Regions from separate parts of the Citrobacter sedlakii genome, predicted to be linked through region 2. Evidence: predicted binding sites of a transcription regulator. Region 2 holds the regulator's gene; each other region holds the start of a gene.

What was found. The regulator CRP, encoded in region 2, controls carbon source genes, mostly activating them, when cyclic AMP is high. The targets are predictions, from matches to a motif close to ATGTGANNNNNNTCACAT.
Positions count from the first base shown of each region.
Region 1: a site for CRP is predicted at 3,820-3,837, ahead of epd (erythrose-4-phosphate dehydrogenase). Genes of this name have one in related genera too.
Region 3: a site for CRP is predicted at 5,299-5,316, ahead of drpB (cell division protein DrpB). Genes of this name have one in related genera too.
Region 4: a site for CRP is predicted at 3,807-3,824, ahead of deoC (deoxyribose-phosphate aldolase). Genes of this name have one in related genera too.

Region 1 covers NZ_CP071070.1:3,870,045-3,877,730, forward strand. Annotated here, with positions in the region: gene JY391_RS18425 (carbamate kinase) at 1-96, shown strand, start outside; gene fbaA (class II fructose-bisphosphate aldolase) at 219-1,298, opposite strand; gene pgk (phosphoglycerate kinase) at 1,395-2,558, opposite strand; gene epd (erythrose-4-phosphate dehydrogenase) at 2,607-3,626, opposite strand; gene JY391_RS18445 (nucleoside/nucleotide kinase family protein) at 3,930-4,640, opposite strand; gene JY391_RS18450 (MltR family transcriptional regulator) at 4,637-5,146, opposite strand; gene glpX (class II fructose-bisphosphatase) at 5,162-6,133, opposite strand; gene JY391_RS18460 (zinc-binding dehydrogenase) at 6,130-7,407, opposite strand; gene JY391_RS18465 (PTS mannitol transporter subunit IIBC) at 7,431-7,686, opposite strand, start outside.
Region 2 covers NZ_CP071070.1:437,652-445,337, forward strand. Annotated here, with positions in the region: gene pabA (aminodeoxychorismate synthase component 2) at 1-75, shown strand, start outside; gene argD (bifunctional acetylornithine/succinyldiaminopimelate transaminase) at 161-1,381, shown strand; gene JY391_RS02035 (YccS/YhfK family putative transporter) at 1,395-3,482, opposite strand; gene crp (cAMP-activated global transcriptional regulator CRP) at 3,534-4,166, opposite strand; gene JY391_RS02045 (OsmC family protein) at 4,474-4,878, shown strand; gene JY391_RS02050 (phosphoribulokinase) at 4,946-5,815, opposite strand; gene JY391_RS02055 (YheU family protein) at 5,870-6,088, opposite strand; gene JY391_RS02060 (hydrolase) at 6,085-7,107, opposite strand; gene mdcA (malonate decarboxylase subunit alpha) at 7,358-7,686, shown strand, end outside.
Region 3 covers NZ_CP071070.1:1,895,167-1,902,852, reverse strand. Annotated here, with positions in the region: gene JY391_RS09010 (YodC family protein) at 25-210, opposite strand; gene JY391_RS09005 (DUF808 family protein) at 288-1,214, opposite strand; gene yedA (drug/metabolite exporter YedA) at 1,375-2,295, shown strand; gene JY391_RS08995 (very short patch repair endonuclease) at 2,287-2,754, opposite strand; gene JY391_RS08990 (DNA cytosine methyltransferase) at 2,735-4,168, opposite strand; gene JY391_RS08985 (phosphohydrolase) at 4,219-4,917, opposite strand; gene drpB (cell division protein DrpB) at 4,970-5,239, opposite strand; gene ompC (porin OmpC) at 5,891-7,063, shown strand; tRNA gene JY391_RS08970 (tRNA-Ser) at 7,267-7,356, opposite strand; gene mtfA (DgsA anti-repressor MtfA) at 7,450-7,686, shown strand, end outside.
Region 4 covers NZ_CP071070.1:773,403-781,088, forward strand. Annotated here, with positions in the region: gene JY391_RS03675 (patatin-like phospholipase family protein) at 1-384, shown strand, start outside; gene JY391_RS03680 (metal-dependent hydrolase) at 381-1,157, shown strand; gene JY391_RS03685 (YjjW family glycine radical enzyme activase) at 1,309-2,172, opposite strand; gene JY391_RS03690 (YjjI family glycine radical enzyme) at 2,144-3,694, opposite strand; gene deoC (deoxyribose-phosphate aldolase) at 3,956-4,735, shown strand; gene deoA (thymidine phosphorylase) at 4,791-6,113, shown strand; gene deoB (phosphopentomutase) at 6,165-7,388, shown strand; gene deoD (purine-nucleoside phosphorylase) at 7,492-7,686, shown strand, end outside.

The sequences.
Region 1 (7,686 bases), 1.3 Mb from region 2:
TTTGTCAAGCAGAGCGGGAATGCGGCCTTTATTGGCGCGCTCAAAGATGCGCCGCAGATCCTGGCTGGCGAAAAAGGAACCTGCGTGACGCGATAATGTCTGTGTGCAGGATGCACGCTATCACCTCACGGGACGGATGAGGTGATAGCCCCCTCCGGCTGACGGACAAAAAAATGGCTTCCCGAAGGAAGCCATTTCAACAATCTGCGAGGCTGAAATTACAGAACGTCTACCGCGTTCAGTTCTTTGAAAGCCTGTTCCAGACGGGTGATCATGGAAGTCTGGCCTGCACGCAGCCATACGCGCGGATCGTAGTATTTCTTGTTCGGCTGATCTTCGCCTTTCGGGTTACCCAGCTGACCCTGCAGATACGCTTCGTTATCTTTGTAGTACTTCAGAACACCTTCCCAGGTTGCCCATTGGGTATCGGTATCGATGTTCATTTTGATAACACCGTAGCTTACGGAATCTTTGATTTCCTGAGCAGTAGAACCGGAACCGCCGTGGAAAACGAAGTTCAGGCTGTTGTGCGGCAGGTTGTGTTTCTTAGAAACGTATTCCTGAGAGTCGCGCAGGATGGTCGGGGTCAGAACCACGTTACCCGGCTTGTAAACGCCGTGTACGTTACCGAAGGAAGCCGCGATGGTGAAACGCGGGCTGATTTTGCTCAGTTCGGTGTACGCGTAATCAACGTCTTCCGGCTGGGTATACAGAGCGGAAGCGTCCATGTGGCTGTTATCCACGCCGTCTTCTTCGCCGCCGGTGCAGCCCAGTTCGATTTCCAGGGTCATGCCGATTTTGGACATGCGCGCCAGGTATTTGGAGCAGATTTCGATGTTCTCTTCCAGAGACTCTTCAGACAGGTCGATCATGTGAGACGAGAACAGCGGTTTACCGGTCTCCGCGAAGTGTTTCTCACCCGCGTCCAGCAGACCGTCGATCCACGGCAGCAGTTTCTTCGCGCAGTGGTCGGTGTGCAGAATAACCGGAACACCGTAGTGTTCAGCCATCTGGTGAACGTGATGCGCACCGGAGATCGCACCCAGGATAGCAGCGCCCTGAGGAACGTCAGTTTTTACGCCTTTGCCCGCGATGAAAGAAGCGCCACCGTTGGAGAACTGAACGATAACCGGCGCTTTCACTTTTGCAGCGGTTTCCAGAACGGCGTTGATGGAGTCGGTGCCGACGCAGTTTACTGCTGGCAGAGCAAAGTTGTTTTCTTTAGCTACCTGGAAAACTTTCTGTACGTCATCGCCAGTGATAACGCCAGGTTTTACGAAATCAAAAATTTTAGACATGTTGCGAGTCCTGTTTCTGTATCTTCGACCGTTAAAACGGGGGAGCGGGCCTTTCAGCGCGCTGAAAAACAGGCGGGTTTCCCCGCCTGAACAAATTTACTGCTTCGCGCGCTCCTCGAGCATCGCTACGGCTGGCAGAACTTTGCCTTCCACGAATTCGAGGAATGCGCCGCCGCCAGTGGAGATGTAGGAGATTTTGTCTGCAATACCGAACAGATCGATAGCCGCCAGAGTGTCACCGCCGCCAGCGATAGAGAACGCTTCGCTGTCTGCAATAGCGTTAGCCACGATTTCAGTCCCTTTACGGAAGTTCGGGAATTCAAATACGCCGACCGGACCGTTCCACAGAATGGTTTTCGCATTCTTCAGGATCTCAGCCAGTTGCTGTGCAGACGCGTCGCCGATGTCCAGGATCTGCTCGTCTTCTTTCACGTCAGAGACAGATTTCAGCGTAGCCGCGGCGGTTTCAGAGAACTCGGTGGCAACGCGAACGTCAGTCGGCACCGGGATATCACAGGTGGTCAGCAGACGTTTTGCTTCGTCAACCAGGTCAGCTTCGTACAGGGATTTCCCTACGCTGTGGCCCTGAGCGGCAACGAAGGTGTTGGCGATACCGCCGCCCACGATCAGCTGGTCAGCGATTTTGGACAGGGAGTCCAGTACCGTCAGTTTGGTAGAGACTTTAGAACCGCCGACGATAGCGACCATCGGACGAGCCGGTTCTTTCAACGCTTTACCCAGCGCGTCCAGTTCAGCCGCCAGCAGCGGGCCGGCACAGGCTACGTCAGCAAATTTGCCGATACCGTGAGTAGACGCCTGCGCACGGTGAGCCGTACCAAATGCGTCCATGACGAACACGTCGCACAGCGCCGCGTATTTTTTGGACAGCGCTTCGTCGTCTTTCTTCTCGCCCTTGTTAAAGCGAACGTTTTCCAGAACCACCAGCTCACCGGCCGCCACTTCAACGCCGTCCAGGTAATCTTTAACCAGACGAACCGGGTTGGACAGTTTGTCTTTCAGGTAGTTAACAACCGGCAGCAGAGAGAATTCTTCGTTGTACTCGCCTTCGGTAGGACGACCCAGGTGGGAAGTGACCATCACTTTCGCACCCTGTTTCAGCGCCAGTTCGATAGTCGGCAGGGAAGCACGGATACGCGCGTCGCTGGTTACTTTCCCTTCTTTAACTGGCACGTTCAGATCCGCACGGATGAAAACGCGTTTACCAGCAAGATCCAGATCGGTCATCTTGATTACAGACATGGTGAATCCTCTCGTTGATTCTTAAAGTTTTGCAAGCGCTTACGCGCTTTACCTGAAACCAATAGCGGCCATGGCTAACGTGGTGTCGAGCATTCTGTTAGCAAAGCCCCATTCATTATCGCACCAGACCAGCGTCTTTATCAGGTGCCCACCACTGACTCGCGTTTGTGTGCCATCGACGATGGCGCTGTGCGGGTCATGGTTAAAATCTACTGAGACCAACGGTAATTCCGTATAGTCAACTATATCATGAAATGCACCTTGTGCCGCTTTTTGCAGCAACTGGTTGACTTCATTGGCTTTTACCGGTTTCTTCACCGTGACGCTTAAGTCGATTGCCGTGACGTTTATCGTGGGAACACGCACCGCAATGGCCTCAAAACGATCGTTAAACTGCGGAAAAATACGGGTAATGCCTGCCGCCAGTTTGGTATCGACCGGAATGATCGACTGACTCGCCGCACGCGTACGCCGCAGGTCAGGATGGTATGCATCGATAACCTGCTGATCGTGCATGGCGGAGTGTATTGTGGTCACCGTACCAGACTCGATGCCATAGGCATCATCTAATAATTTGATGACGGGAATGATGCAGTTCGTCGTGCAGGACGCGTTTGACACAATGCGGTCTTGTGCCCGCAGGCGATCCTGATTGACGCCAAACACAACGGTGGCGTCGAGATCGTGGCTGCCAGGATGTGAAAAGAGCACTTTCTTCGCGCCTGCGGCGATATGCGCTTCGCCGTGTTCGCGGCTGCCGTATACGCCCGTGCAGTCGAGGACAATATCAACGCCCAGTTCACGCCAGGGCAACGCGGCAAGCGAAGGCTGATGCAGGATGCGGATCGAATCGTCGCCGACAATGAGCTGCTCGCGCTCATGGCGAACGTCCCATGCAAAACGTCCATGGCTGGTGTCATATTTCAACAAATGCGCCATGCCTGCGGCATCCGCCAGTTCGTTGATGGCCACCACGGTGATTTCCGCCCGACGTCCGGATTCGTATAAAGCGCGAACCACGTTACGTCCGATGCGACCGAAGCCATTAATCGCTACGCGTACGGTCATAGATCTCCTGCAAGGCTATCCTGATTCAGATGTGGCTGACAGAGTAATCCAGCGCATCGTTCAGGGAAACCTTACCTGTCGCAAACTGCGACTGATTGATTATTTGTCGAACATTTAATCGACTGAAACGCTTCAGCTAGAATAAGCGAAACGAGGAATAAAAGGAATGATTGTCCAGTTGATTAAGCCAGCTATATGACTTACATCACATTTCACGCCCCTGGTTCGCAGAAATTATTCCACCCAGGAGTAATAGCGGTTGCCCCGGCGCCGATTCCAGGAATCGTACGCCAGGCGGCCCTCTTAGCAGAGCCGATACTCACCTGTCGGCGTCATGACTAACGTAAGGTCGGCCGATCGACTGTTTTGCAGAACCCGACGCACGTTCGGCCCATCAGTGCGTTCATAGAATGCTTCGGCATCACCCTGAGACGATCCTCCCGCCAGTTTACGGGCGATCAGGCGCGATCGAAGCGCCTCTTCCGGTGCGCGTATAAAGATCGAATAATCGCAAAACTCCGCCAGTGCCTGCCAACGCGGTTCCTTCAGCAAAAGCCAGTTTCCTTCAACAATCACCAACGGCGCGGTTACCGGGATGGCATTTTCAACCGGCTCATGGGTTTGCCGATCGTACTGCGGCCAGGCGCCTTCCGCTTCCCTGATCTGACGCAGATTGCGCGCCAGTTTATCCACGTCAAAGGTGTCCGGCGCGCCTTTACTGGCTCGCAAGTTATGCGCCTCCAGCCACGCGTTGTAATGATGAAAGCCATCCATCGGCAGAGTCTGGATCGTTGGCAGACTGGCGTCCTGTTGACAGAGATACTCCCAAAATGTGGTTAGCGTGGATTTGCCGGTCCCGGGAGGGGCGCAGAGAAAAATAAGGGTTCGTTGTCCAGTATGCGCAGCGTTTATTTTCGCCAGCTGTCGCAACAGGGGTTTATGGACGATTTCAATTTCATCGTCGTGGTAATGCGCGGTAACGTCCAGCCCATTAACCGTCAGTCCGATTTTCACGGCATTAATTCCTTTAAAATTGTCGTTACCGCCAGCGTCATCGCCGTCTTGATCATGCCGGTAAAGCGAACCTCGGACCAGGTGGCGAAGTCGGCAAACTTCATCGACTCAAGCGCGCCATATAAGGTTGCATTACGGGTAATACTGTTTACGTTACTGACGAAATCCCAGGTGATGTCATCCGTAAAGCCCGGGATCGTGTCCTGTTCCTTAAGGTAGCGATAAAACTGGGAAAAATGGGTGATGTCGGCATACAGCCATTTTTCCATTTTTCCCAACGCATAAATCAGGCGTAACGCAACGTCGATATCATCAAGCGGCCCACTCTGCGCGAGTAACGGCTTCACTGCATACTCCACGATCTCTTCATCATTATCGACAAACAGCGACGGCAGAAAGCGTTTAATGCCCTGAAGCAAAATGTCATGTGCCGTCGTCATAAACGAAAGTAAATTGGTCTGAGCGTCCAGTTGCTCAAGCACATCGTCTTCTGTCAGCGTCGTCATTTGTGTCCCGATAAATCACCATGAATGCAGAGAGTCTATTATATTACACGTTCGATCCGCGCCGCCGATCAGTAAAGTTTGCGTGCGCACACCCTTCGCAACCTGTTGGATCCCCTTCAGAAGGTCGCCCCCCGTCACGCCCGTTGCACTAAAGAGAATGTCATTTCCCTTTACTAACGTGTCGATCGCATAGACGCGGTTAATCTCGACGCCCATCTCCGCACAGCGTTGTCGTTCACGGACAGCAATCACGCGATTATCTGCGGTATCGCCTTTCGCTTCACAAAAGTCGATCAGCTCTGCCTGCATATCGCCCCCGAGCGCTTTGACCGCACAAGCGGAAATCACCCCTTCCGGCGCACCGCCGAGCGTATACATCAGGTCATACGGATTGTCCTGCAGACAGGTCAGAACGCTGGCCGCCACATCGCCATCGGGCAGGGCAAAAACCTTTACGCCGAGCTGTGTTGCCTCGGCAATCGCCGGATGAAGCCGGGGTTTGTCCAGCGTGACCATGCGTAAGCGATCCAGCGGTTTTCCCAGCGCCGCCGCCACATTGCGTAAATTGTCGGCTAACGGAAGCGCCAGATCGATCGCGCCTTTTGCCTGGGCATTAACAACCAGCTTTTTCATATACATGTCAGGTGCGTGAAGCAAACTGCCGCGCGGGGCGAAAGCCATGACCGCCAGCGCATTGCTCTGCCCCATTGCGACCATACGGGTTCCTTCAATAGGATCGACAGCGATATCCACCTCCGGCCCGCTGCCTGTTCCGACCTCCTCACCGATCCATAACATCGGCGCACAATCGATTTCCCCCTCGCCAATGACAATTCTCCCACGGATAGCCACCTCGTTCAGAGCCTGTCGCATCGCGCTGACCGCGAGACCATCGATCCGGTTTTTGTCGCCGCATCCGGTTTGCGGCCAGGCTGCCAGCGCCGCCCGTTCCGTTGTGCGAAATAGCGGCCATGTCAGAGAGATCATGCAGCAGCCTCCCCTACGTCCACGCCAAATTGCGCCAGCAGGAATCTCTCAGCCTTTTCGTTCCAGATACCGTGCGTCTCTTCAACCAGACGCGCCAGTTCACGAAACAACGGATCGGTTTTGCCTTTTTCCGCGAAATCAGCGATCGCCGTCAGCGGCATCGTGACGCCGTTATAAATCAGCTTCTTGCCGCCCGGAATATCGGGAAGATTGAGGACCGTATCCGGCACCGCATCCAGCCCGCCGATATGGGTGACCATAAAAGACGGTTGCAGTTGTCCCGTAGCGCTTAATGCAATCGCCTCTTTCATATCGTCGGTGGAACCGCCGGATGTTCCGACCACATGTGTACTGTTGTAATGCACGTTGTAAAAGTTGAACGGCACCCTGAAGCGACTGTCCGTCGGCCCGGCAAAAAAGTTCAGGCAACCGTCTTCCGCGAGAAGCTCATCCGCCAGTTCGACAAGGGCCGGAACAGCGGCATAGACAAATACGTCATCAAAACCGCTACCGTCCGTAAGATCGCGAAGCATGGCTGCGGGCTCTTTTATTCCGGCGGTATTCACATAAATAAGCTCGATGCCTTTACTGGCCGCGTGCTCAACCGTTAGCAAGCGGCTGGCCTGGGCCAGTCGCGTTTCATCGATATCCACCACCACGACCCGCGACGGCTGGATCCCGCCATTAATGGCATAGTCAATGGCGCCTATCCCCATCGGCCCGGCACAGGCTAATAGCGCGATATTGCCGCCAGGTTTAATGCCCATCCGGTGATCGTAAACGTAAGGCGTAGTGTGATAATTGGCGTTATAAGCGCCAATTATGCAGCACATCGGTTCCGCCAGCGATGCGGCGGCGAAATAAGAGCCGTGATAGGGTAAAACGCAGCCCAACTTAATCGCGATCTCCGGGATAATCATATACGTCGCATTACCGCCAAAATATTCATAGCTGTATCCGGCAGAATAACCACTCGGCAAGCCCATTGCGGGTTGTAAAACGAAGCGCTCGCCCTTTTTATATTTATCGGTTAGATTTTTCCCGACTTCGACAATGATCCCGGCACATTCATGACCGGTAATCACCGGATGATTCTCCAGATCATCTGGCACACGTTTATGTTCGCTGCCTAATGTTGCCGCTTTCCAGGTAGACAAACAGACGCTGTCAGAAATAACGCTGACTAATAATTCATTATCCGTAATGTCAGGTAGTTCAAATTCACGGATACGGACATCCCGCTTGCCATAGATGGCTGCCACTTTCGTTTTCATATTTACTCCAGAAACCAGAAATATTACTTCGTCGTAAGGTGATGAAATAAATCGTCGAGCAACGGGTCGCCAATATAGTTTTTAATCAGAACGACGGGTTTGTCGCTAACCCGTTTAACGCGCCCCTCCAGGCTGGCATGCGTCACGATAATATCGGCATCCTCGGGGACATTTTCGATTGCATAATGTTTGACATCGACCGTTAATCCCGCTTTTTCCAGGCGTTTACGAAACGTCGTTGCTCCCATCGCGCTCGACCCCATTCCCGCATCGCAAACA
Region 2 (7,686 bases):
GGCGTTCAGTTCCATCCGGAGAGTATTCTCAGCGAGCAGGGGCATCAACTGTTGGCTAATTTCCTTAACCGATGATTTATGGTTGCCATTTAGTGATTTTTTATGCATATTTTGTGATTATTATTTCACATTGTTTTTTGCATAAGTGGATGGGCATGAGATGGCAACTGAACAAACGGCAGTAACTCGCGCAACTTTCGATGAAGTCATTCTGCCAGTTTATGCACCGGCGGACTTTATCCCGGTGAAAGGTAAAGGCAGCCGGGTCTGGGACCAGCAGGGCAAAGACTATGTCGATTTTGCCGGAGGGATTGCGGTTACCGCGCTCGGTCATTGCCACCCGTCGCTGGTGGAAGCGCTGAAAGCGCAGGGCGAAACGCTCTGGCATACCAGTAACGTATTCACCAACGAACCGGCGCTGCGTCTGGGACGGAAACTTATCGCCGCCACCTTTGCCGAGCGCGTGCTGTTCATGAACTCCGGGACGGAAGCCAACGAAACGGCGTTTAAACTGGCGCGTCATTATGCATGCGTCCGCCATAGCCCCTTCAAAACCAAAATTATCGCCTTCCATAATGCGTTCCACGGTCGTTCGTTGTTTACCGTTTCCGTGGGCGGTCAGCCGAAGTATTCCGATGGTTTCGGCCCAAAACCGGCCGATATCATTCACGTGCCCTTTAACGATCTCCATGCCGTCAGCGCGGTGATGGACGATCACACCTGCGCAGTAGTGGTCGAGCCGGTACAGGGCGAAGGCGGCGTGCTGGCGGCGACGCCGGAATTCCTGCAAGGCCTGCGCAAGCTGTGCGACGAGCATCAGGCGCTGCTGGTGTTTGATGAAGTACAAAGCGGCATGGGACGCACCGGCGATCTGTTCGCTTATATGCACTATGGCGTGACGCCGGACATTCTGACCAGCGCGAAGGCGTTGGGCGGCGGTTTTCCGGTAAGTGCGGTACTGACCACCCAGGATATCGCTTCGGCATTTCACGTGGGCTCGCATGGTTCTACCTATGGCGGTAACCCGTTGGCCTGTGCGGTTGCGGAGGCGGCGTTCGATATCATCAGTACGCCAGCCGTGTTAAGTGGGGTGCAGACGAAGCGGCAGAGATTTGTTCAGCATCTGCAACAGATCGATGAACGCTTTGACGTTTTCAGCGACATTCGCGGCATGGGCCTGTTGATTGGCGCCGAACTGAAGCCGCAGTATAAGGGGCGCGCGCGTGATTTCCTGTATGCGGCAGCGGAGGCGGGGGTGATGGTGCTCAACGCTGGCCCTGAGGTGATGCGTTTTGCTCCCTCGCTGGTGGTGGAAGAGGCGGATATCGACGAAGGAATGCAGCGTTTCGCGCAAGCCGTCGCGAAAGTCGTAAGCGAATAGGCCGCATAGAGCGTCAGCCTTTCATATCGCGCAACCGGCGGCTGAGCCAGATCCCGTGGTGCGGTCGCTGGCGCCAGGCCACCGACGAAATGGTATGCATGGTATTTAAATGCCCCAGCACACGCTGGAGATGCTGTTCCAGCGTGCTCAATGGCCCGTGGGAGAGCATCTCTGGCGCCTCAAGAATATTTACATCCCCAGAGCTGCCCGGCCCGTCATATTCCAGCCGCTGCTGACAACGCTGGAGCGCAATTTCACACGATTGCAGATATCGTTGGGCCAGATCAGGTGTCAGCATTGTATGTTCTCGCGCCAGGGTGGTCATCGCGTTGATATGCTCGACAATGAACTGGCTGTGGGTGACCCACAGCTTCATATCTTCCAGATAATGCGTATTAAATCCCGGTTCCTGCATGGCCTGATTCAGCGAGTTAAACAGCGTGTTGTGGGCCTGGTTGACGCGCATTCGTTGGTATGCCAGCGGCGTCGCCTGCGGATCGTCGCTGAGGATCAGGCGGATCGCCTCCTGGTCCGCCTCCAGCGCGTCGTGGGCATTTTTGCGCAACAGACCGCTTTGCCACTGCGGCCACAGCCAGACGGTGCCGCCGAAGGCGATCAGACAGCCGATGATCGTATCGACAAACCGCGGAATGATAAATTGTTCGCCGTTCAGGGTTAACAGTTGCAGGGTGTACACCGCCGTGACGGTAAACCCCACCGTCGCCCAGCCGTAGTTTTTGCGGATAATCAGATAGCTCACCAGGGTGACGAAGAGCATTAAAAGCAGCGTATACCCTTCGGGGATATGAAAGTGCAGCGTCACGCCCGCGACGATAAGTCCCGCCAGCGTTCCGGCCGAACGGTGCAGAATGCGTACGCGCGTTGCGCCGTAGCCATTTTGCGTCACGAACAGTACCGTCATCAGGATCCAGTACGGCTTCGGCAGGTGCAGCGCGGTACCCATCAGGCTGGCGATACTCAGCATGACGCTAATGCGTCCGGCGTTGCGCAGCGCCGGAGACTTCAGCGACAGATAGCTTTTCAGCGCCGGTAGCAGCGGAAGCCGCCGCTGTTTATCCGCCATCAGATCGCGCGCATAGAGCGGACGCTGGGTGCGAAGCACGCGGGCTATACGGCTGAAATGCCAGTAGCAAAACTGCCCGACGGGGTTATCCGGATGTTGATTGGCGATCTTTTCCAGCGCGCCGATTTGCTTCTGCATGGTGAAGCGCGTGGGCAGGCGATGGTACAGAATGTCATCCGCCAACACCCTCAGACGCGTGGCGACGGTTTGCGCGTTCCAGCGGATCACCTGTTCGGCGTGGCTGCGCTCGACCAGTTTTTGCACCTCTTCCGGCTGGTGCAGGCTGACCGAGATATGTTCTTGCAGATCCAGCGCTTCCTGGAAGGCGCGCAGCATCCGTTTGTAATCGTTATTGTGATGCGCCGACAGCATATGCATTTGCTGGTAGCACTGGGTGATCAGGTCAACCGCTTTCTGCTGGCGCACCAACAGCGGCGGTAGGGCTTTTTCCGGATCGGTGTGCTGGGTCAGCATGCTGTATTTCGCTTCGCAGTAATCTGCCAGTTCGCGATACAGCAGGCTTAGCGATTCGCGCAGCGGCTGTTCGCGCCACAACCAGAACCAGAACCAGTTAAACAGTCCATACCACAATGTCCCCAGCGCATAGATCAGCAGCGGCTCCCACACTGGCATATTTCCCGCCAGACTGAGGGTAAAAATTGCGGCGATCAGCGAAGCGGGAAGCAGACGGGCGTGAAGCGAGCTTAACTCCGCGGTGACGCCGAGGAGCAGCGTCAACCCGGTCAGAATCAGCGGTAACGGTACCGCCTGCGCCAACAACAGTTGCATCGCCAGGCTACACCCGGCAAACAGCGAGGCGCCAATGACCAGACGCTTGAAGAAGCGCTTGTGCGGCGTATCAAGCCCGGCAATGTTACAGCAGGCGGGAACGAGGGAGAAAAGCAGGCCCAGATGCAGTTGGCCTATCAGCAGGCCGACGGCCACGGGCAAACAGAGCACCAGCGTCTGACGTAGTGCGTAGTTGATCTCAGGGTGATAAATCAGTCTGCGCCACATCGGGAAAACAAAAATAGCGCGCTACCAGGTAACGCGCCATTTCCGACGGGATTAACGAGTGCCGTAAACGACGATGGTCTTACCGTGCGCGGAGATCAGGTTTTGATCTTCCAGCATCTTCAGGATACGACCAACGGTTTCGCGAGAGCAGCCAACGATCTGGCCAATCTCCTGGCGGGTAATTTTGATCTGCATACCGTCCGGGTGGGTCATTGCATCGGGTTGTTTCGCCAGGTTCAACAGCGTCTGGGCGATACGACCGGTCACGTCAAGGAAGGCCAGGTTACCGACTTTCTCTGATGTGACCTGCAGGCGGCGAGCCATCTGGGAAGAGAGACGCATCAGAATATCCGGGTTCACCTGGATCAACTGGCGGAATTTCTTGTAGGAAATTTCAGCCACTTCACATGCAGTTTTAGCACGTACCCATGCGCTACGTTCCTGGCCTTCTTCAAACAGGCCCAGTTCGCCAATAAAATCACCCTGATTCAGATAAGAAAGGATCATTTCTTTACCTTCCTCATCTTTAATCAACACTGCCACAGAGCCTTTAACGATGTAGTACAACGTTTCTGCTTTTTCACCCTGGTGAATTAGCGTGCTCTTCGACGGGTACTTATGAATGTGGCAATGAGACAAGAACCATTCGAGAGTCGGGTCTGTTTGCGGTTTGCCAAGCACCATGCGCGATTATCCTCTGTTATAAGCTGTCTCCAGAGCCAGAAAACGGCGCTGTCTCTGGGGTTGCAAAAATGTGCTTCCCGCTTCCTGGGAAGAGGCTGTCAATAACGGACAGCAGCCTTTAATGTGAAGTCCTCTGCATACATGCAGTACGTCAATGTATTACTGTAGCATCCTGACTGTTTTAGCATAGCTTTAGCCGTGTGTCTCCTGGTGTCTCGCTTCAGCATGACGCAGGTCGCCTTCCGTTGCGAGAATTGTTATGTACGCGTAATCTGTCAGGAAAATTGACGCACTGGAGTAAAAAAATATGCAAGCGCGTGTGAAATGGGTTGAAGGGTTAACCTTCCTGGGCGAGTCAGCTTCCGGACACCAGATCCTGATGGACGGCAATTCGGGAGATAAAGCGCCCAGCCCGATGGAAATGGTGTTAATGGCCGCGGGCGGCTGTAGCGCTATCGACGTGGTCTCCATTCTGCAAAAAGGACGTCAGGATGTGACCAATTGCGAAGTAAAACTGACCTCCGAGCGTCGTGAAGAAGCGCCGCGCCTGTTTACCCACATCAATCTGCATTTCATCGTGACGGGGCATGATTTAAAAGACGCCGCGGTGGCGCGGGCGGTGGATCTTTCCGCCGAAAAGTATTGTTCCGTGGCGCTGATGCTGGAAAAAGCGGTGAATATTACCCACTCGTATGAAGTCATTGCCGCCTGATAATTTTTACCTGATGGCGCTGCGCTCGACTGCCTTATGGCACAATCGGGCCAGCCGCCATTGAGGCTTATTCGATCTTCTTGCCTTCCATCAGGCGCTGTACCAGCGGCAGCATGATCAGTTCCATCGCCAGGCCCATTTTGCCGCCCGGTACCACCAGCGTATTGATGTGAGAAATAAACGAACCTTGCAGCATCGCCAGCAGCCAGGGGAAATCGATGCCTTCGAGATTGCGGAAATGTATCACCACAAAACTCTCATCAAGCGAGGGAATGCCGCGTGCGGCGAATGGGTTTGAGGTATCCACCGTCGGGACCCGCTGGAAGTTGATGTGGGTACGGGAAAACTGTGGCGTGATGTAGTTGATGTAATCGTCCATTGAGCGCACCACGGAGTCCATCACCGCCTCGCGGGAATGTCCACGCTCGCTGGTGTCACGGATCAGTTTCTGGATCCACTCCAGGTTGACGATGGGCACAACCCCCACCAGCAAATCCACATGGCGCGCCACCTCATGCTGTGGCGTCACCACGCCGCCGTGCAGCCCTTCATAAAACAGGATGTCGGTCGGCTCCGGCAGCGGCTGCCAGGGCGTGAAGGTGCCAGGCACCTGATTCCAGGGTACGGCTTCGTCGTAGGTATGCAGATATTTGCGCGACTGGCCTTTGCCCGTCTGCCCGTATTCAATGAAGGTCTGTTCCAGCAGGCCGAAGTCATTGGCTTCGGGGCCGAAATAGCTGATATGCCGTCCGGCATCGCGCGCCTTGCGGATCGCCATGTCCATTTCCGGGCGGGTATAACGATGAAAACTGTCGCCTTCCACCTCGGCCGCGCGCAGGTTGAGCTGGGCAAAAATTTTACGGAACGCGAGGCTGGTGGTGGTGGTCCCCGCGCCGCTGGATCCTGTTACCGCAATCACCGGATGTTTGGCAGACATAACAACTCCATGAGTAGGTTAGGTTTTTTATTATAGTCGGCCGAGGATACAGGCTTATTCGCGGAACTGTTTACGCGGCATGATGTTGACCGTTTCGTGCAATTCAGACCAGACCAGAACCGCTTCTCCGCACTGCAACTGACGTTTAACGTCGGCGACCTTTTGCTCAAGTGAACGTTCATGTTCACCATAATCGGTGCCTTCGCGCAACACAAAGCTTTCGATTAAGTTGTCCAGCGTCTCGGGAGAGAGCTCCTGCCAGGGGATCATCATCTTGGTACCTCCAGATACATTGTCAGCCAGTCGGGAATACGCGCCTCCAGCCACATCTCAGGGCGACGCAGCGTGCCGCCGATAAACCCAACGTGCCCGCCATGTTCCGTTAGCTGATACTCCACCTGCGGCGGCAAATCGTCGGCTTTGGGGATCACGTGATGATCCATAAACGGATCGTCTTTGGCGTGGATGATCAGCGTCGGGATGGCGATCCGGTTGAGTAACGGCATCGCGCTACACTGACGATAATAGTCGATAGCGTCGGCAAAACCGTGAATTTTGGCGGTGATGAGATCGTCAAACTCGCGAATGCGGCGCAGGGATTTCAACTGCGCAAGATCGACTGGCAGGGAGCCCGGATACGCCGCCAGTTTGCGCGACGCGTTCGCCTTCAGCAAATTGAGCAGATAACGCTGATAAACGCGGGAAAAGCCTTTATCCATATGGTAACTGCACGCTTCCAGCACGAAGGGGGCGGAAACAATCACCGCAGCCTCTATCGGGATGTTTTTCCCTTCTTTTGCCAGCAGGCAGGCCAGCATATTGCCCCCCAGCGAATAGCCCACCGCCGCGGTTGGCGCGTGACCAAATTCGCGACGCAGCCAGTGTAGAAACCAGGCGCCGTCTTCGGTTTCGCCAGAGTGATAAATACGGTTCATGCGGTTTGGCTCGCCGCTGCAGCCGCGAAAATGCATTACCACCCCAAGCCAGCCGCGTTTTTGCGCCGCTTCAATCAGGCCATGGGCATACGGGCTGTTCAGACTGCCTTCCAGACCGTGAAAGACGACCAGACGAGGTTTGTGTTTCGCGGACGCCGGATCTTCACTCCAGGCCAGATCGACAAAGTCACCGTCAGGTAACTCCAGCCGCTGCCAGTGGGGGGCAAAATTCACTTTGCGGCGGATCAGGCGCGGCAGCATGGTCTGCAAATGGCGGTTACGAATACCACGCATTGGGCGAAATTCACGCGAGTTTACGGCGGTGAGTTGAAGGTCTGACGAAGTTATTTGGCTCATAACGGCTGCGATGGTCTCTCATTATCAGCCGTCTACTATACCGCCACTTGCCTGTTGTGTTTATGAAAAATGCGTAGCTCAGGATGGCGTCTGGAATGGAGTAGTTGATCCTCATCACAAATTGTTACTTCAATTATTACTCTCAGGCTAACGATCCCTCTCTACGCTTAATTGATGACTTTCTCACCAGAGCGCACACTCATTAGCGTGTTAAGCAATCAAAATGATTAGCTGAATCAGGAGGTTAATAATGTTATCTGGGCAAACACCCGCACGCGTCTGGAATACCCGCCGCACTGAGAAGCAGCGGCGTCTGGCTTCCGTACCGGTGCAGGGCAAGGTACTGCCTACCGCAGACCTGACCGCGATGCTGGAAAAACTGATCGCGCCGGGTGACCGCGTGGTATTAGAAGGCAATAACCAGAAGCAGGCAGATTTCCTGTCCCGCATGCTGGCTGAAGTGAATCCCGAAAAAGTGCACGACCTGCACATGATCATGCCAAGCGTGGGCCGCAGCGAACATCTGGATATCTTTGAGAAAGGCATCGCCCGCAAGCTGGATTTTTCCTTCTCCGGTAC
Region 3 (7,686 bases), 1.5 Mb from region 2:
GCCCGGCATTCACCGGGCGTTTTATTATCTGGCATTTTCACGCTGGCGCCTTGCGTCACCGGGAACCAGCTCATTCTCATGGAATGCCTCCCGCTTAACGCCGAAGCCGTCATACCACCGACACTCCACCATTCCGCTGGAATACCCGGTGACAATCATGCGTGGTCCGCCCTCTTTCACGGTAACTTCATCACTGACCAAAAAGTGCATACCTGCCTCCTGTATCATGTGAAACTTTTTCACCTTAGACGAGAATGGCGAGTTTTGCCTGGTTGGACAGAAGATATTTAGTGCGCGACGCCACGCACTTTTGCCACCATCTTCACCAACGCAACCACAATGGCGCCGATAATAAAGCCCAGCACCAGGTTCGCCAACGTTGGCAACATTAGCGCTATCGCGGCACTCTGCTGGCTGGCAACATGTTCAATGGCGTGATGCAACGGCGCGACGCCATGCACCACAATGCCGCCCCCGACCAGGAACATGGCCAGCGTGCCAATCACCGACAGCGATTTCATCAGCCACGGCGCGACAATCAGCAGCCCTTTCCCGACCGCCCGCGCCAGCGCGCTGGATTTTTCTGCCAGCCAGTAGCCCATATCGTCCAGCTTAACGATGATCCCCACCAGGCCATAAACGCCCACCGTCACCACTAACGCGATGCCGGAAAGTACCAGCACCTGATTCAGCAACGGCGCGTCAGCCACGATCCCAAGCGTAATCGCTACAATTTCAGCCGACAGGATAAAATCGGTTCGGATCGCGCCTTTGATTTTATCCTTCTCAAAGGCCAGTGGATCCTGCGCCGCCAACGCTTCCAGCCGCTTCTTACGCTCAGCCGGATCTTCCTTGTGTTTGCGTGACTCAAGGGTATGAAGCACCTTCTCTACCCCTTCAAAGCACAGGAAAGCGCCGCCGATCATCAGCAAAGGGGTGATCGCCCAGGGGATGAAGGCGCTAATCAGCAGCGCCAGCGGCACCAGAATCACTTTGTTGATAAATGAGCCTTTCGCCACGCTCCAGACCACCGGCAGCTCGCGGTTCGCTCTGACGCCAGTGACCTGCTGGGCGTTAAGCGACAGATCGTCGCCCAGTACGCCCGCGGTTTTTTTTGCGGCCAGTTTTCCCATCATAGAGATATCGTCAAGCAGCGTGGCGATATCATCAAGTAACGTCAGTAAACTACTTCCTGCCAAAATAAGTCCCTCGATTTTTCTTCTTGAAGCATTAAGTATGGAGTAAAACACGCAGAGCGGAAACAGATGTTGCTCGTCAACATTTATTTAACAACATGCTGCGAGTATAGTGCTCGCCAGGCAGGTATTTTCGCGTTTACTCTATTGATTCTGACTCTTTCGCCCGTGAGGGATTATGCGTTTTCGGCAGTTGTTACCGCTTTTCAGTGCGTTATTCGCCCTGTATATCATTTGGGGTTCCACGTATTTCGTTATCCGTATCGGCGTGGAGAGCTGGCCGCCGCTGATGATGGCCGGCGTGCGCTTCCTGGCCGCTGGCGTGCTGTTAACCGCCTTTTTACTGCTTCGGGGACATAAGCTCCCGCCGCTACGGCCCCTGCTCAACGCCGCGCTGATTGGCATTCTCCTGTTAGCCGTCGGCAACGGACTGGTTACCGTGGCTGAACATCAGAATGTCCCTTCGGGTATCGCCGCCGTAGTCGTGGCGACAGTCCCGTTGTTCACCCTGTGTTTCAGCCATTTCTTCGGCATCAGGACCCGTAAGCTCGAGTGGATGGGGATTGCGATTGGTCTGGCGGGGATTGTCATGCTTAACAGCGGCGGCAATTTAAGCGGTAATCCGTGGGGGGCGATGTTGATTTTGATTGGCTCCATTAGCTGGGCGTTCGGCTCCGTTTACGGCTCGCGTATTACGCTACCGGTGGGCATGATGGCGGGCGCCATTGAAATGCTGGCCGCTGGCGTGGTGCTGATGTGCGCGTCGTTTCTTAGCGGTGAAAAGCTTACCGTGCTGCCCTCGCTTTCCGGCTTCTTCGCCGTCGGTTACCTGGCGGTGTTTGGGTCAATCATCGCGATTAACGCCTACATGTATCTTATCCGCAACGTCAGCCCGGCGCTGGCAACCAGCTATGCCTATGTGAACCCGGTGGTGGCGGTATTGCTGGGCACCGGACTTGGCGGCGAACGTCTGGCGCCGATTGAATGGCTGGCGCTGGGGGTTATCGTCTTTGCGGTCGTGCTGGTAACGCTGGGTAAATATCTGTTCCCGGCTAAACCGGTTGTGGCAACGACGGTAAAAGATAAAACGCTACAGTAGGTGTATTCCCTGCGTGTCGATCTGCGCGGGGGCGCCATCCCCGCAGATCCACTCTTCAAGACGTTCGGACAGAGCGGCGTCGCTGAGTTTTTCCCGCCCGCGCAGGGCGCACTCCCAGACCACCAATACCCGCCAGCCGAGCGCCTTTAGACGCTGAACATCACGACGATCGCGCTCTACGTTTTTGCCAATTTTTTCCAGCCAGAACGCGGTCCGCGTCGCCGGCACCTTAAACAGATAGCAGTGGTGCTGATGCCAGAAGCAGCCGTGGGTGAAAATGACGCAGCGATAATCGTCGATCACAAAGTCAGGCCGCCCCGGCAGCCCGGCATCCTGCACGCGATAGGCGATCCCCTGTTCCGTCAGCAGCGCGGCAAGACGTTTTTCAATAGCGGTATCGCGGGTCGCTATGGCCCGCATGTTTTTACTGCGCGTGGCCTTATCGTGAACGTCCGCCACTGGCCATCCCTTGCTGACGCAGGGCGACAGCGGCTTTGATTTTCTCCTCCAGCAGGCTCGCCACCGCGGCAAAGGCCGGCACGATGACCGAGTTGCCAAACTGACGATAGGCCTGGGTATCGGAAACCGGAATGCGGAACTGGTATCCCTGCGGCGATTCAAAGCCCATCAGCCGAGCGCACTCTCTGGGCGTTAAGCGACGCGGACGATGCTGCTGGTTTTGCGGATCGTCGAAATGGGCTTCGCCTTTCGCCATATCCCAGCCGCGATCGATCAGAATTTCCGCGCCGTCTTTGTAGTAACGAGCGGACAGCGTTCGCGTGACGCTGTCCGGGTTGGTCGGGTATACCATGCCATAACCAAAACCGTTCCCCTTCGCCTGATGTTTTTTCGCATAGCGGTAGAGATACTTCCACAGCACAGGCGTCAGAACATATTTCGCCTCAACGACAGGTTCAAGAAGTTCGCCAAGGGTGATACGCCGCTGCGGATAACGCGTGGTGATGTCCCGCAGGGTAAAATCGCCCTTGAGGTTGAGTTCGCGGCGAAACCCAACCAGCACAATGCGTTCGCGGTGCTGAGGCAGAAAATGTTTGCCATCAATGATCTTCGGATCGTCAGGGCCATTGTCCTCTGCATCCGCCACGTCATAACCCAGCTCGTCAAGCGTCTGCATAATGATGCGGAACGTTTTACCCTGATCGTGGCTTTTCAGGTTTTTCACGTTTTCCAGCACAAAGATCGGCGGACGCCGCGCGTCAATGATGCGCACGACATCAAAGAACAGCGTGCCCTGCGTATCGCAGGCGAAACCGTGAGCGCGACCGAGCGCATTCTTCTTCGACACGCCAGCCAGAGAAAACGGCTGACAGGGGAAGCCCGCCAGGAGTACATCGTGTTCCGGCACATGCTGGCGAATGTGCTCTGCCGCCTGAGCGTCATTCACGCCTTCGCGGTGGCTCAGCGTGACATCGCGGATATCTTCATTAAAGTGATGGCTGTCCGGGTCGCAGTAGTAGTTAGCTTTATACGTGCGTACCGCATGTTTATTCCATTCGCTGGTAAAAACACACTGCCCGCCGATCGCTTCAAACCCGCGGCGGATCCCGCCTATGCCCGCAAAAAGATCGATAAAGCGAAAAGCATAATGGGGATGATGCGCTGGCGGCGCGGGAAGCAACGTACGCAAATGCGCCGCTTCACGTTCACTCAGCCGGTGCCAGACCGAGGCGTTCGCCACCGCACGCTTTAAGATGGCCGGACTCCAGTGGTGTTCGCCAACCCCGTTCAGCTGCGCCACCAGCGTTTTGACATCATAGATTTCCATTAACTTCGCCAGCATCGCCTGTATCGACTCCGCGCTATTGTCTGTCGCAGGAATCAGCGAGTCCGCTACTGAGAGAGTGTGCTGCATATCTTTAACCGGCCAAAAAAGAGTGATGTGAGAGTAACATAAATTTGGCGTCACGCGTGGTTGGGGCTAAACGCCGCAATCACCGTGGCGTCCAGCGACGCATACTCGCCTTTCAGCTCGGCGCTGAGCTTCGCCATGTAGGTCACCAGGAAATCTGCGTTGTGTCGCGCCAGTTCCCTCCCCCGGGCGGTTTGCATGGTGTTGGGCAGCGCCAGCAGTTTGGTCTGGAAGTGATCGAGCGCGAACTGTTTATCGTTGAGCGCTCGCCGCCGGGCAAGCGGATCTTCCGCATCGAACAGCGCCGCGCCTAACGAACCCGAAACGGCGAAGACACGCGCCAGGCCAATCGCCCCCAGCGCTTCAAGCCGGTCGGCGTCCTGTACGATTTTCGCTTCCAGGGTAACAGGGGCTATATTGGCGCTGAAGCTATGGGCTTCAATGGCGTGACAAACCCCCGCTAACCGTGATGCCGGGAAGCCGGGAAAGTCATGAATAAGAATACGGCGCGCTTCAGCGGCAGCAAGGACAGACGAGCGGTGGCGTTCAGGATGATTTTTAGCAAGACTGACAATGTCATGAAAATAACAGGCCGTCAGTACCACGAGTTCATCCACAGCCAGCCCACGACTGAGCTGACGAGAAGTCGCCCAGACCCGGCGGAAATGGAAGATATCGTGGGCGGCGTCCTGTTGGTTATGGTGGTTCACTAACCACGCTTCAAATTGTGACTGCCAGTGCTGAAGATCCACATTGCCTCCCGTGCGTTTGAAACCGCTACAGTAGCAATTTTTAGCGCCGCGTTCACTCTGACGAGGTGCGTGGGCGCGTATACCAGGCGATAGCGCCGAGAATGGCACCCACGACGCTTAGCACTACAAAGCCGAGCAACGCCCCCAGCCATTTCCCGCTGGTTGAACCGGGGCTGCTGTCGAATCCGGCAACCGGAGCAGATTCGACATGACTGATAACCCATACATAATGCAACATTGCCCAGATGAAATAGAGGCAAAAGACATAAAATACCCACAGCGCCAGTTTGCCCCCCAGGCTACGGCTTGCGTTTACTTCCAGACGACTCAAAGAAATCTCCAGTTTTGTGATCTGATGCAGAAAAAATTTCACTTAACTGTTTGTGAGTATAGTCACATTATGCGGGCGTGGAGGTGATTGTCTAAAAACCAACCATTTATTTTGCATATGTTTTGATCCGGCGCAAATTACCCATGCGCCTGAAAATCTCGCATATCAACCCTATTTTACCGCTTTTGTCAGGTTTATTCCGAGTGAATACATTGATGACAATAATAATAATCGTGCTTTATCCCCTCCCTTTTCACTTTAGATCAAACATGGCATTATCCTTAGGTTATTAGCCTTTTTATCATTTATTTACCCCCTCATTTACAACCGGCATTTATGTCGGTTTTTTTTATGCTTATCCCCTGAAGCGTCGTGTTTGAGAAGGCATAAAACATTCATTGTAAAAATCAACCTCAAAAACCAATAACTATCTGATATAAATAGATAACAATCATGAATACATTGTAATCGACTCATATATAATGAATTTTAAATTCCCTGTTAGACACATATTGAAATATTTTAAATACATTTGTTACATGTAATATTTAAAATAAAATGAACTCTTTAGAATAGTATCCAAATGTGCTTTCGTGAAAAAAGCACTTATTCATGATGGTTATTATCATAAGGGAATACATAATGAAAAGAAAAGTATTGGCAATGCTTGTCCCGGCATTATTGGTTGCGGGCGCAGCAAATGCAGCGGAAATCTATAATAAAGACGGCAATAAACTGGACCTGTACGGCAAAGTTGATGGTCTGCACTATTTCTCTGATGACACGGGTAACGACGGCGATATGTCTTATGCGCGTTTAGGCTTCAAAGGCGAAACGCAGATTAACGACATGTTAACGGGCTTCGGTCAGTGGGAATACAATATCCAGGCAAATACCACTGAAGGCGAAGGCGCTAACTCCTGGACCCGTCTGGGTTTCGCGGGTTTAGGCTTCGGTCAGAATGGCACCTTCGACTACGGTCGCAATTACGGTGTGGTTTACGACGTTGAAGCATGGACCGATATGCTGCCGGAGTTCGGCGGTGATACCTGGTCGCAGACCGATGTCTACATGACCGGACGTACCAATGGCGTTGCCACCTACCGTAATAACGGTTTCTTTGGACAGGTAGACGGTCTGAATTTTGCGCTGCAGTATCAGGGTAACAATGAAAACCCGGGTTCAGGTGAAGGCACAGGTAATGGCGGCAAACGTAAACTGGCACGTGAGAATGGCGACGGTTTCGGTATGTCCGCGTCTTACGACTTTGACTTCGGGCTGAGCCTGGGGGCTGCTTACTCTACTTCCGATCGTACCGATAATCAGGTTCGTCGCGGTTATGGCGATCGCAGTCAGGCTAACAAATATGCTGGCGGCGAAACGGCTGAAGCCTGGACCGTTGGCGCGAAATACGATGCTAACAACGTTTATCTGGCAGCCATGTATGCAGAAACCCGCAATATGACTTCTTACGGAAGTGGTGAAGATTTTGAAGGCGGCATCGCTAACAAGACCCAAAACATCGAAGTTGTCGCACAGTATCAGTTCGACTTCGGTCTGCGTCCGTCTATCGCGTACCTGCAATCTAAAGGCGTCGACTTAGGCGGCCAGGATATTCATCGTGGTCACTGGCGCTATGTCGACAAAGATCTGGTGAAATACGTTGACGTGGGTATGACTTACTACTTCAACAAAAACATGTCCACCTACGTTGACTACAAAATCAACCTGCTGGACGAAGACGATAACTTCTACGCGGATAACGGTATCGCAACCGATGATATCGTTGCAGTGGGTTTAGTGTATCAGTTCTAATCCCACCGTCTCACCCAAGCCCGCCTCTGGCGGGCTTTTTGTTGCCTGCTATACCAGTCTCACGTCTTTGATATGTCCGAAATTGTCCAGACACGGTAGAAAAACATGACGCACATCAAGGCGTAAAAAACGTGAGTTCGTCAATTCATTTTGCTCAACGAGAGTTGCGTCACTGACAGCGGGTGGGGTAAGTGCTTGAATAGTGGCGGAGAGAGGGGGATTTGAACCCCCGGTAGAGTTGCCCCTACTCCGGTTTTCGAGACCGGTCCGTTCAGCCGCTCCGGCATCTCTCCGTTTTGATGGTTGCCATGATGCCAGGTAATTTGGCATTTTAACAGACCCTGTCCCTTCAATTTTGTTCAAGTGACGAGTTTGCGAGCAAAACGATGATAAAGTGGCCCTGGAAAGCACAAGATAACGCGCAAAATGCGTCCGCTCAGTGGGAGGAAGCCCTCGCTATCCCCTTGCTGATGACCCTAACCGCGCAGGAACAAGCCAGACTGATCGCGCTGGCGGAACGATTCTTACAGCAAAAAAGGCTGGTCGCACTTCAGGGATTCGAACTCGACGCATTGAAAAGCGCGCGTATTGCCCTGCTTTTTTGTCTTCCGGTGCTGGAATTG
Region 4 (7,686 bases), 340 kb from region 2:
AGCCTGCAGCCGCTGGTGAATCTGGTGCAGCATCATGAGGCAAGTTACACCGACATCCAGCGTTTCATTGAAAAGCCGCCGGGCAGGATCCGTCTTTTTGAAATTTATCCGCCGAAGCCATTAAAAAGCATGGCGTTGGGCAGCCGCATTCCGGCGTTGCGCGAAGATTATAAAGTCGGGCGGCTATGTGGCCGTTATTTTCTCGCCACGGTCGGTAAAATGCTGGCCGAAGAGCCGCCTTTGCTGCGGCATCTTCCGAAAATTGTCACGCCTGGCCCGGTGGTGGTGCCTCCCGCACCGGTCGCCAACGATACCCATGTGGCGGCGGTGTCCGCAGCGCCGCAGGCCAATGACACACTGTTTACTGATGAGGATCTGGCGTGAGTTTGCGTTTTATCGATACCCATTGTCACTTTGATTTTCCGCCGTTTACCGGCGATGAGCGCGCCAGCCTGCAGCGGGCTTGCGCAGCGGGTATTGAGAAGATTATTGTGCCAGCGACAGAGGCGGCCAATTTTGCCCGCGTACTGGCGCTGGCAGAACGCTTCGTACCGCTATACGCCGCGCTGGGGCTACACCCGATAGTGATCGAACAGCATGCGGATGACGGTCTGGAACGCTTACAGCAGGTTCTGGACGATCGTCCGGCAAAAGTGGTGGCGGTGGGAGAGATCGGCCTGGATCTGTATCGCGACGACCCGCGGTTCGACAGGCAGGAACAGATCCTGGAGGCGCAGCTAAAGCTGGCAAAACGCTACGATCTGCCAGTGATCCTCCATTCCCGTCGCACCCATGACAAGCTGGCGATGCATCTGAAACGTCAGAACCTGCCGCGCACCGGCGTAGTCCATGGCTTTGCCGGCAGTTTTCAGCAAGCCGAGCGTTTTGTGCAACTGGGTTACCGGATTGGCGTCGGCGGCACGATCACCTATCCGCGCGCCAGCAAAACCCGCGACGTGATAGCGCAACTGCCGCTGACGGCGCTACTGCTGGAAACCGATGCCCCGGACATGCCGCTTAATGGTTTTCAGGGCCAGCCAAACCGCCCGGAACAGGCGGTTAAGGTGTTTGATGCGCTTTGCGAACTGCGCCCGGAACCTGCGGACGTGATCGCTGACGCGCTGTACCGCAATACCACGGCGTTGTTTGATGTGTAATATCGTTGTCGCTGCTCAGTGTTCAAATGTGCTGAAGAGGTAGAGAAGCACTTCCCGTAGGGTGAACGCAACCTGTTGCTGATGTGACAACGTTGAGAATATCCTGGGGTCAGATGCCGCACGCTATATTCTCTATGCGCCCCCGGCATATTCACAGATATAACGCAGGAAAGCGCAATTTTTCTACGCCGCGCTCGCGCAGGGCATCGGCCAGTTGCTCTACGTCCTCTGGCGTTGCGCTTGCCCATGTCCTGGCTTCGCCATGCGTCCCGTGCGCGTGAAAGGCGTTTAGCCTCACCGGCACATCGCCAAGCTGTCGGATGAACGCGGCGAGCGCATCGACATGCTGCATATAATCCACCCGTCCCGGAATCACCAGCAGCCGCAGTTCCGCCAGCTTTCCACGCTCTGCCAGCCACACGATACTATGCTTAATCTGCGCGTTATCGCGACCGGTAAGCCGCCTGTGGCATTCGCTGCTCCAGGCTTTAAGGTCGAGCATCACGCCTTCACACACGGGCAGCAGTTTCAGCCAGCCGGTTTCGCTGAGTTGCCCGTTGCTGTCCACCAGGCAACTCAGCGATGCCAGTTGCGGATCGCCTTTCATCGCGGTGAACAGTTCAAGGATAAACGGCAGCTGGGTCGTGGCTTCGCCGCCGCTAACGGTAATGCCTTCAATAAACGGCGCGGCCTTGCGGATGTGGGTCAGCATCTGGTCAACGCTCATGCTCTGCGCCATCGGCGTCGCCTGTTGTGGACACATCTTCAGACAGGTGTCGCACTGCTGGCAATGTTCGGCGTGCCAGATGACTTTTCCATCGCTGACGCTCAGCGCCTGATGTGGACACTGCGCCACGCACTCGCCGCAGTGGTGACAGCGTCCCATCGTCCATGGATTGTGGCAGTTTTTACAGCGCAGATTACAGCCCTGTAAAAACAGGGCCAGACGACTTCCGGGCCCGTCAACGCAGGAGAAGGGGATCAGCTTACTGACTGAAGCGCATCTGCTGTTCATGACCGATCACCCGGGGTTGTCGTTCCAGAATACGCGTATTGCGCGCGGCCTCTTCACCCAGCCAGGTGGTATTGGTACGGGAACCTTCAGCGCGATACTTTTTCAGATCCGACAGGCGCACCATGTAGCCAGTCACCCGGACCAGATCGTTGCCGCTGACGTTAGCGGTAAATTCGCGCATCCCGGCCTTAAACGCGCCGAGGCACAACTGCACCAGCGCCTGTGGATTGCGTTTGATGGTTTCGTCCAGGGTCAGTATGTCGCTGATCCCGGAATGATAATGGACGTGATGCGGCGCGACGGCTTGCAGATGGCTGATCGGGTCTGGCTCGTCGCCATAGGGCAGACGCGCGCCCGGCGTGGTGCCAACGTCAGAGCTAATCCCTGACTGTGCATGCAGCATTGCGCGCTGCTTCCAGCCATATTTTACCGGCGTATTCTCGACAAATTCCGCCAGTTGAGCGCTGATGCGATAGCCCAGTTCGTTAGCCGCTTCCGCTTTTCCGTAGCGCGCACGCATGCCCGCTTTTTCGCACAGCAGGTTTACCGCTTCCGCCAGACCGTACATACCGAACATGGGTACAAAACGTTGTGGATCGATCAGTCCTTCCTGCACGAGGAAGCTATTCTCAAAGAAATGTGATTTTTCATAGAGGAATTCACATCGGGCATCAATGATGGCGATTTGCTGGCGGCAATAGTAAGGAAGCGCATTTGTGAAGAAGTCATCAACAGAGCTGCTGCGCTCCGCCACGGCCTTCAGGTTAAGACGCACCAGCGTGCTACCGCCGCCTCCAAGCGGCAGCGAGTTGTAACAGCTCACCACGCCGTACTGCCCTTTTGTGAAAATTTTATCATTCACCGGGCCATTGGAAATATGCGGCTTACTGCATTCACAAATGTTTTCTGCTACCGCCAACAGCAGATTGTCCGGAGTGACGTCTGGATCGTAGATAAAGGTCAGATTTGGCGCAACCTGCTTTAGCTCTGCGTCAGCACGTAAAATCGCCCGGGTAATGGGAGTATCGGCAGGACCGATATTGGCATGCATAAACGCGTCTGGCAGGGTTCTGTCGAGATAGCGCCAGAAACGTTTTATTCGAATATCGATCGCGTCTTGTGTTAGAATTTTAACATAGGGTTGCAACAGCGCATCAAGCTGACCGAGGTAAACCGGCATGGAGGTTACCGACGGCACATGATGATAAAGGATGGTCAGTAACGACAGCGCATCGTCCAGATCCTGCGCGCCTTCCAGTTCCAGCCAGGCGGAGCCATTGCGCAGAAAACGGGCGTAATCGGGGAGCACATAGCGGGGCTTGAACGGCGCGTGGCCTTCAAACATATCGCAAATGACCCCGTCGTCCAGCGCCTGGCGCGCCCCGGCGGGCAGCGCGGGATAAGGCAAATTGTTTTCGGCCTCCAGCGCCAGAAAGTGCCGTTTTTGCTCCGGGCTCAGCACCGGGCTGGTGACGATTTGCTGGCAGCGCTGTTGCAGCGCGGTTTCGTTGCTCGTGGTCATCGTGATTCCTTTTTATGCCGAAGGGCGTGCGGGCATTGTAGAAAGAAGCGCTGACGCGGCTTTTGATCCTGATGCGCCTGTGCGAAGAAGATCGCGGCAGAAGAGGTCATTTATTTGAATTTGATCTCATTACAGTAATGCAAATTTGTACGTAGTTTTCATTAACTGTGATGTATATCGAAGTGTAATCGCGGGTGGATGTTAGAATACTAACAAACCCGCAAGGTGAGAATTGATACGGCGATGCCGTTGGAGAATGTTATGAGCGATTTAACTGCAAGCAGCCTGCGTGCCCTGAAACTGATGGATCTGACTACCCTGAATGATGACGACACCAATGAAAAAGTGATCGCGTTGTGTCATCAGGCGAAAACCCCGGTCGGCAACACCGCCGCCATCTGCATCTACCCGCGTTTCATTCCCATTGCGCGTAAAACCCTGAAAGAGCAGGGCACCCCGGAGATCCGCATCGCGACCGTCACCAACTTCCCGCACGGCAACGACGACATTGAGATCGCCGTGGCGGAAACCCGCGCCGCGATCGCGTATGGCGCAGACGAAGTTGACGTGGTGTTCCCGTACCGCGCGCTGATCGCCGGTAATGAGCAGGTCGGCTTTGATCTGGTGAAAGCCTGTAAAGACGCGTGCGCGGCGGCAAACGTGCTGCTGAAAGTGATCATCGAAACTGGCGAACTGAAAGAAGAGGCGCTGATCCGTAAAGCGTCTGAAATCGCTATCAAAGCCGGGGCTGATTTCATTAAAACCTCTACCGGTAAAGTGCCGGTCAACGCAACCCCGGAAAGCGCGCGCATCATGATGGAAGTGATCCGTGATATGGGCGTCGAAAAAACCGTGGGCTTTAAACCTGCGGGCGGCGTACGTACGGCGGAAGACGCGCAGAAATTTCTGGCGATTGCCGACGAGCTGTTTGGCGCTGAGTGGGCGGATTCCCGTCACTACCGCTTCGGCGCGTCGAGCCTGCTGGCCAGCCTGCTGAAAGCGCTGGGTCACGGCGACGGTAAGAGCGCAAGCAGCTACTAAGATTTGAATTGCCGGGCGACGCGTAGCGAGCCCGGCCTGGTTTGAGGAGGTTACCGTGTTTCTCGCACAAGAAATTATTCGTAAAAAACGTGATGGTCTTGCCCTGAGCGACGAAGAGATCCGCTTCTTTATCAACGGCATTCGTGACAACACCGTCTCTGAAGGACAGATTGCTGCCCTGGCGATGACCATTTTCTTCCACGATATGTCGATGCCTGAGCGCGTGTCGCTGACCATGGCGATGCGAGATTCAGGAACCGTTCTGGACTGGAAAAGCCTCAACCTTAACGGCCCGATTGTGGACAAACACTCCACCGGCGGCGTGGGTGACGTGACGTCGCTGATGCTTGGTCCTATGGTGGCAGCCTGCGGCGGCTACATTCCGATGATCTCCGGGCGCGGCCTGGGCCATACCGGCGGTACGCTCGACAAGCTGGAAGCCATTCCGGGCTTCGATATCTTCCCGGATGACAACCGCTTCCGCAAAATTATTAAAGACGTTGGCGTGGCGATTATCGGCCAGACCAGCTCTCTGGCGCCGGCAGACAAGCGTTTCTACGCGACCCGCGATATCACTGCAACCGTAGATTCGATCCCGCTGATTACCGCCTCGATTCTTGCCAAAAAACTGGCGGAAGGTCTGGACGCGCTGGTGATGGATGTGAAGGTGGGCAGCGGCGCGTTTATGCCAACCTATGAACTCTCTGAGGCGCTGGCCGAAGCGATCGTTGGCGTCTCCAACGGCGCGGGCGTGCGCACCACCGCACTGCTGACGGACATGAACCAGGTGCTGGCTTCCAGCGCCGGTAACGCTGTCGAAGTGCGTGAAGCCGTGCAGTTCCTGACGGGCGAGTATCGCAACCCACGCCTGTTCGACGTGACTATGGCGCTGTGCGTGGAGATGCTGATCTCCGGCAAGCTTGCCAAAGATGATACGGAAGCCCGCGCGAAGCTTCAGGCGGTGCTGGACAACGGCAAAGCGGCGGAAATTTTTGGCCGCATGGTGGCGGCGCAGAAAGGCCCGACCGACTTCGTGGAAAACTACGCGAAATACCTGCCAACCGCGATGCTCAGCAAAGCGGTGTATGCCGATACCGAAGGCTTCGTCAGCGCGATGGATACCCGCGCGCTCGGCATGGCGGTGGTCTCGATGGGCGGCGGTCGTCGTCAGGCATCCGACACCATTGATTACAGCGTCGGCTTCACCGATATGGTCCGTCTGGGCGACAGCGTTGATGGCCAACGTCCGCTGGCGGTGATTCATGCCAAAGATGAAACCAGCTGGCAGGATGCGGCGAAAGCGGTCAAAGCGGCAATTATCCTTGACGACAACGCGCCTGAAATTACACCAACGGTCTATCGTCGTATTACCGAATAGCGGTATACTGATCTGATCGCTTTTTTACAGCGCAGATGTATGGAGAACAATATGAAACGTGCATTTATTATGGTGCTGGACTCCTTTGGTATTGGTGCAACGGAAGATGCCGATCGCTTTGGCGATGTAGGCGCCGATACTCTGGGACACATCGCAGAAGCCTGTGCTAAAGGCGAAGCGGATAACGGTCGCAAAGGCCCGCTGAATTTACCGAACCTGACCCGCCTGGGTCTGGTGAAAGCCCATGAAGGCTCAACCGGAAAAATCGCGGCCGGAATGGACGCGAATGCGGAAGTCATTGGCGCTTACGCCTGGGCGCACGAACTTTCTTCCGGTAAAGATACGCCGTCTGGTCACTGGGAAATCGCCGGGGTACCGGTGCTGTTCGACTGGGGCTACTTCTCGGATCACGAGAACAGCTTCCCGCAGGAACTGCTTGATAAGCTGGTGAAGCGCGCCAATCTGCCGGGCTACCTCGGTAACTGCCACTCTTCCGGTACTGTGATCCTGGACCAGCTTGGGGAAGAGCACATGAAAACCGGCAAGCCGATTTTCTACACCTCTGCTGACTCCGTGTTCCAGATCGCCTGCCACGAAGAGACGTTTGGTCTGGATAAACTCTACGAGCTGTGCGAAATCGCCCGTGAAGAGCTGACCGAAGGCGGCTACAACATTGGCCGCGTGATCGCGCGTCCGTTTATCGGCGACAAAGCGGGTAATTTCCAGCGTACCGGTAACCGTCACGACCTGGCCGTTGAGCCTCCTGCCCCCACCGTGCTGCAAAAGCTGGTCGACGAGAAAGGCGGTCAGGTAGTATCTGTGGGTAAAATCGCGGATATCTACGCTAACTGCGGCATCACCAAAAAAGTGAAAGCGACCGGTCTGGACGCGCTGTTCGACGCGACCGTCAAAGAGATGAAAGACGCGGGTGACAACACGATTGTCTTCACCAACTTTGTGGACTTCGACTCCTCCTGGGGCCACCGTCGCGACGTCGCAGGCTACGCTGCGGGTCTGGAACTGTTTGACCGCCGCCTGCCGGAGCTGATGGAACTGGTAGGGGAAGATGACATTCTGATCCTGACCGCGGATCATGGCTGTGACCCAACCTGGACCGGTACTGACCACACCCGTGAGCACATCCCGGTGCTGGTGTACGGCCCGAAAGTGAAACCCGGTTCACTGGGACACCGTGAAACTTTTGCGGATATCGGCCAGACCATTGCGAAATATTTTGGCACGTCTGACATGGAATATGGCAAGGCGATGTTCTGAGGTCATTGCCGGGCGGCGACTGCGCCTTACCCGGCCTACAACACCGTAGGCCCGGATCGCGCCGCGTCACCGGGCAAAAAATCAAATTAAAAGGAACTGAAAGATGGCAACTCCTCACATTAATGCAGAAATGGGTGATTTCGCTGACGTCGTATTGATGCCTGGCGACCCGCTGCGCGCGAAGCACATTGCAGAAACTTTCCTCGAGGACGTGCGTGAAGTGAACAACGTTCGCGGCATGCTGGGCTTCACCGGGACCTATAAGGGCCGCAAAATCTCCGTGATGGGCCACGGTATG